DNA from 2 places in the Dietzia sp. DQ11-38-2 genome. Region 2 is predicted to be linked to the other one. Evidence: predicted binding sites of a transcription regulator. Region 2 holds the regulator's gene; the other holds the start of a gene.
The links. The regulator LexA, encoded in region 2, represses DNA repair genes until DNA is damaged. The targets are predictions, from matches to a motif close to CGAACANNTGTTCG.
Positions count from the first base shown of each region.

Region 1: the regulator LexA is predicted to act here: its motif matches at 1,202-1,215, upstream of G6026_RS12890 (HNH endonuclease signature motif containing protein).

Region 1 covers NZ_JAALDW010000390.1:3,234-6,417, reverse strand. Annotated here, with positions in the region: gene G6026_RS12890 (HNH endonuclease signature motif containing protein) at 1-1,171, opposite strand, end outside; gene G6026_RS12885 (SRPBCC domain-containing protein) at 1,383-1,892, opposite strand; gene G6026_RS12880 (PspA/IM30 family protein) at 2,030-2,983, opposite strand; gene G6026_RS12875 (hypothetical protein) at 3,045-3,184, opposite strand, start outside.
Region 2 covers NZ_JAALDW010000002.1:3,904-7,087, forward strand. Annotated here, with positions in the region: gene hflX (GTPase HflX) at 1-849, shown strand, start outside; gene lexA (transcriptional repressor LexA) at 948-1,616, opposite strand; gene G6026_RS00045 (hypothetical protein) at 1,845-2,207, shown strand; gene nrdR (transcriptional regulator NrdR) at 2,322-2,780, shown strand; gene G6026_RS00055 (hypothetical protein) at 2,861-3,184, shown strand, end outside.

The sequences.
Region 1 (3,184 bases), on a different contig from region 2:
CGGAGTGGTCGAAGGGCACGACATGGTCCACGTCGCAGTCCTCGGCCGGGACCGAACATCCGGGGTGGCGGCAGGTTCCGTCGCGTAAACGGATCCGGCGGGCCAGCTCGGCGCTGATCCGGTAGCGGCGCGCACCGTCGGTCGAGTCCGCGGACCCTGCCTCGGGATCGGGGACGGAGATCTGGGCCCCGACGCTGCGGGCCAGCAGAGCGATCAACGCGTCGATCGACGCGGGCCCGCTTCGCGGGACGTACACCTCCGGCTCCTCGCCCGGACCGCGAGGGGCCAGGATGGTGATGATCGGTCTGATCTGCGGGGCGGATGCGGGTGCGGAGCGACCCGAGTTTCCGGCGTCAGAACAGTCGCCGGTGCCGAGGATCGCGTCGACGAGGGCGTCCGCCCGGTGTTGCTGATGGGAGCGGGCGTGCGGGTCGTACGCCGGCCCGGTGCCGTTGCGGACGGCGTCGATCCGGGCCTGCTTCTCGCGGTCGAGCCGCTCCCCGGCAGTGTGCTGGAGCGCGTCGTGGACCGCGGTGGCCTCGGTCGAGGTGAGGTGCGCGCGCAGCTCTGACATCCCGTCCGCCCCGCGACGGACGCTGACTCCGCGCTCGTGCCGCGCAGCCGCGCATCGTCTGGCGACGCCCTCCGGGTCGAAGGCAGCGATGATGCTGTCGGTCTTGGCCAGGATCGCGTGGCGACCGGGCCGCTCGCCGGATGCGATGGACTCGAGCAGCGAGTCCACGACCAGGCGGTGCACGACGTCCAGCACGGAGGGGTCGACTGTCCGCATCTGCCTGACGAGCATCACCGCCGTGCGCTCGTCCAGGAGGCCGGACCTCATGGCTTCGACGATCCCGGGGAACCCCATGACGAGATCCCGGGCCAGCGTGAGCATCGACGCAGCGCGGCGATGGTGGACCCCGTAGGTGGCGACCAGTTCGGCGCAGGCGACGTCGAAGGGGTCCAGCACGGCGTGGTCGCGCGGACGCGGGGGCCCATCGGGGTCGAAGTAGCCGGCCTCGACATCGCGGGCGAACTGCTCTTCCTCGCACAATGCGAGGAGATCGTGACAGGCCTGCAGGCGGGCTGCGGCAGCGCGGTTCTCGGCGCGGAGAGCGTCGAGGGCGGCCAGCCCGGCCGCTGCTATCCCCGAACCGTGTGCTGTCGGCATCCGCGTCCCCCTTCCCGGCAGCCCGGCAATCGCTCGTGTGTTCGATAGCGCAACACTAGCAACGGGGTACGACATGGCATCCTGACCAGGACTGATGCCACTGACGCGTCCGGGGCGGGCGGGGGCGGCGGCGTCAGCGATGGCGACGGGGGTGGGAGAAACGGGAGGGAGCGGAGCGAGGTGTGATGCCCAGCGAGGCGGCGCAGGCCGCTCAGCGGCCCACCAGGTCCCGGTAGTACTCCGCGAGGCCGGGGTAGTAGTCCGGTTCGAAGTGCAGGGCATCCGGATCCCGCCCCGCCTCCGCTTCGACCAGGCGATCCAGGTAGTACTCCCACCCGGGACCGATGGACGCGGCGGACTCGGCGTCCGCGATGTACTGTTCCAGGGAGATGACGGCCTTGCCGCCCTCGCCGCCCTCGTCGTCGTCGCTCTCGATCCTCACGGTGAGCAGCCACCCACCTGACCCGGTCCGCACCACGAGGAGCCCGGGGGCGTCACAGGTGACCACCTCCATGTCATCCACCGGATCGCCGTCCTCGGCGGTCATGGTGAGCTGGACGGTGCCGGATGCCGGGTCGCCCGACCACGGGCCGATCCACCGGGCAGTGCGGGCCGGGTCGGTGACGGCGGCCCACGCCTGCTCACGGGACCGGGGCAGGCGGCGGGAGAACACGACCGCTCCCGAATCGGAGAGGCGGCCGGAGGGCGTGGGTGTGGGCATGTCGTCTCCTGGTGATCAGGCCGACGCCGGGGACGGGCTCACCCTGACGCCGACAGCCAGAATATCGCGAACCGCCGCGTGGAAACCGAAAAAGAATCACTCCGCACTCGTCGCTGCCGCAGGCGAGCGCGAACGGGTCAGTCCCTCGTGTCGCGGGGCAGGGTCGGTCCGGCGAGATCCGCGGGCCCCGGCTCCGGGGTCCCCGAGTCGTCGACGGGGGCAGAGGGTGACCCCGCCTGCCCGGTGGGCGTCGCGGCTTCCGTCGCACCGGATGTCTCCGTGTTCTCGTCGGTTCCGGCGCCCTCGGTCAGCTGACGGTCCGAATCGCCACCCGGGCCGGCTCCCTCGACGGCGGTGCCGCCGCCGGTCAGGCCCATGGACGCACGGATCTGCTCGAGCTTGCTCTTACCCTCCGACTCGCGGGTGAACGTGGCGGCGTCGAGCTGAGCGGTGGACGGCGCACCCGTGGCCTCCGCGAGTTCCTGTTTGCCCAGTGCCGTGGTGTAGCGGCCCTCGATCTTGGCCCGGATCTCGTCGAAGGTGGGCGAGTTGCCGCCGCCGACGCCCTCGAGGGAGGACACGGAGTCGACGGTGCGGTGCTGCATCTCGGCCTGCGTGGCCTGGAGGAGCAGCTGGTCCTCCTGTGCGAGCGTCTCCCGCAGTCGCTGGTCGGACTCCTTGACCGCCTGCTTGGCCTGCTCGGCGGCCTGGACCGCCTGCCCGTGCAGCTGCTTGGTGTTCTCCAGATCCTGTTCCAGGGTGACCATCCTCGAGGCCAACTGCTCGGCCTGCGCCTCGAACTGGCCGGCGCGGGCCGTGTCCCCCTCCGCCCGGGCCGACTCGGCCACCTGGAGGGTCTGCCGGATCTGACCCTGCACCTCGTCGAGCTGCCGGGACTTGGTGCTCATCGCGATCTCGAGCTGCTTGGCGTTCCCGATCACCGAGGCCGCCTGGTCGGTCACCGCCTTGTGCTGCTGGCGGGCGTTGTCCATGGCCTGGCGGACGAGGATCTTGGGGTCCGCGTTGTCGTCGACCTTCTTGTCGAGCGAGGCCTTGAGGTAGTTCCAGCTCTTGGAGAACGGGTTCGGCATGTCGGGGTCCTAACTGTCGGCACCGAGGGCGCGGGCCGGAAGGCCGACCCGTGGCGTGTTCCTACCTCTTGACGGTACCGAGCAGCGCGGCCACCGGCAGCGCGGTACGGGGCAGGTAGGGCTGACGCCACAGGCCTCCCGAGGCGGCCCCGTGCGACTCGTGTTCCCACTGCACCCCGACGTCCGGTCGACCGACGTTGA
Region 2 (3,184 bases):
AACGGTGGCGTCGGGCTCCGTGGCCCCGGTGAGACGAAGATCGAGACCGACCGCCGTCGGATCAGGGAGCGCACCGCCAGACTCCGCCGGGAGATCAAGGGCATGAAGCAGGCGCGCGACACCAAGCGTCATCGACGGCGCGCGACCCCGGTGCCGTCGATCGCCATCGCCGGGTACACCAACGCCGGCAAGTCGAGTCTGCTCAACCGACTGACGGGCGCGGGAGTGCTGGTCCAGAACGCACTGTTCGCGACCCTGGACCCGACGACCCGGCGCGCCGAGCTCCCCGATGGGCGAGTGGTGGTCTTCACCGACACCGTCGGATTCGTCCGGCACCTCCCGACGCAGCTCGTCGAGGCGTTCCGGTCGACGTTGGAAGAGGTCGTCGATTCCGAGCTCCTCCTGCACGTGGTGGACGGATCTGACACGTTCCCGTTGCGCCAGATCGACGCCGTCCGGACAGTCATCAACGACGTCGTGGAGGAGCAGCACGCCGAGAGGCCCCGCGAACTCGTGGTGATCAACAAGATCGATGTGGCCGACCACGTCGTGCTGACGGAGCTGCACCACGCGCTACCGGACGCGGTGTTCGTGTCGGCGGCGACGGGTCAGGGTGTCGACGAACTCCTCGAGAGGATCATGGGGGTGGTCGCCTCGGGGGACACGCGGGTCACGCTCGAGATCCCCTTCACGAGGGGAGACGTGGTCTCCCGTGTCCACGCGGAGGGCGCTGTGGTCGCCGAGGATCACACGAAGGACGGAACCCGGATAGAGGTTCGACTCCCCGCCTCAGTGGCGGGAGAACTCGACGAGTATCGCGTCCCCGACCGGCGTGACGGGGTCGCCTGACCAGAGCGCCGTGAGGGTCCGATCTGCCCTGACCCACGTCGCGATCGTGGTTCCCGCCTCGGCCGGGTGAGGTCAGGCGACGCACCATCGGCACAGGCTCAGAGCTTGCGGAAGACGGTCACGACCTTCCCGAGGATCGTCGCGTGCTCTCCGGGGATGGGACGGAACGAGGGGTTGTGGGGCAGGAGCCAGACCCCGGTCGAATCCCTGCGGAACGTCTTGACCGTGGCCTCGCCGTCGATCATCGCCGCCACGATCTCGCCGTTGTCGGCGACATTCTGCCGACGGACCACCACATAGTCGCCGTCACAGATCGCGGCGTCGATCATCGATTCGCCGACAACCCTGAGCATGAACAGGTCTCCTGATCCCACCAGGTCGGAGGGCAGGGGGAATACCTCCTCCACAGCCTGCTCGGCGAGGATCGGACCGCCGGCCGCGATCCGCCCCAGGACCGGGACGTAGACCGGTTCGACGGCTCCGCCGGGCCGTACGTCCTCCTGCGCGGGTGCACGTCGCCCCCGCGATCGCTGACCGGGGACGCCGTGGACGTCGACCGCCCGCGGCTTGTGGGGGTCGCGGGTCAGGAAGCCCTTCTTCTCCAGGGTCCGCAGCTGATGGGCCACGGAGGAGGTGGACTGTAGGCCGACCGCATCACCGATCTCCCGGATGCTCGGCGGATAACCCCTCTCCTTGACGGTGTCGTGGATGTGCAACAGCACGCTCTTCTGGCGTGTCGTCAGGGCCTCGAAGTCTGGTTTGGGCATGCGGCGGTCCCTTCAGCGAATGGGTGTTCGACGTCTCTTTCTGTGTACACCCTACGTCGGACCGGGCGGGGGCGCCACACAGGTGTTCGAAGAATTTGCGCGCAGGTGTCGACTCTGTCGGACCCGCGTGATACAACTCTAGGCACGTTCGGGTTCGAACAGATGTGCACAACGAGTCACACGAGTGTGCGAATCCGGTTCGCACGGAGTGTCGAGTGGGGAGTGGTCATGACCGTCCTGGAAATGCAGCAACGATCGCGTCCGTCCATCCCGTGGACGGAGGTGTGTGCGACCGCGCACGACCGGTTCGATTCACCCAGGGAGGGGACGCGCGTCCCTGCCGAGGTCCCGTCCGTCACCCGCACCCTCGACCGTGGCCGGAAGGTGCCCACGCGGTCGGTGGCACCCGGTCGCCGGGTGAGCGTGCGGACGGCGTCCACGGGTCAGGTCAGGGCGTGCGGGGTGGAGGCGAGACCGGCTGCACCGGTGGTGGACGACGTGCCGACCTGGGCGCTGGTGGTCGGCGGTATCGTCTTCGGAATCCTGATGCTGTTGGCGTTGGCCCTCGTGGGCGGGCCCGCCTACGCGTGACCCACGGCATCGCCTTCTAGAATGGTCCCGGGACGGCGGCCCGTCGCCCTCGCACCGCTGTCGGCTCCGGCCGGTGGACCGGTTCGGACCAGGTCGACGAATGGCGAAGCTGGAATGTACTGCCCCATATGTCACCACGAGGACTCTCGGGTGATCGATTCGCGGTCGGTCGACGAGGGGCAGGCGATACGGCGTCGACGCGAGTGCCCCGAATGCGGACACCGGTTCACCACCCTTGAGACACCGCTGTTGACCGTCCTCAAACGCAACGGCGTGACGGAACGTTTCAGTCGGGACAAAGTGGTCCGCGGCGTGCGCCGCGCCTGCCAGGGGAGGTCGGTCGACGAGGACGCGCTCCGGCGGCTCGCTCAGCAGGTCGAGGATGCGGTCAGGGCCGGCGGGGCGTCCGAGGTTCCCGCTCATGAGATCGGACTGGCCATCCTGGGACCTCTCCAGGATCTCGACGAGGTCGCCTATCTGCGCTTCGCCTCCGTGTACAAGCAGTTCAGTTCCGCAGCAGACTTCGAGCGCGAGATCATCGCACTCAGAGAGCGCCACGCCGCTCACCGGTGAGCGTGGGTTCTTCGTCGTAGCGACGAGCGCGGGCCCGCCGCGCTGAGCCCCGTTCCGCGGCAGTGATCTACTCTCAGACCATGCTCCGGGTGGTTGCGAGCGCGTCACTGTTGGTGCCGTTCGTCGTGAGCGCCTGGCTGGTCATCGGGCCTCACCACCCGGTATTCCCGTGGGCGTTCTCGGCCGGTGTCCTCGGGATCCTGGGCGTTATGGGCCCCGTGCCCGAAGCGATGATCCCGAGGTGGGTGACCGCTACGACGCAGCGGACGATCCACCGCGCCCGCTTGTTCGGTATCCCCTCCGTACTCCGTGCGCTGGATCGGGTCGGATGGAATCGCGCTCTCGGGCGACGCGTCAACTCGTGCCATGGTCGGACTGGGTTGGTGGAGATTCGCGCCAGGGCC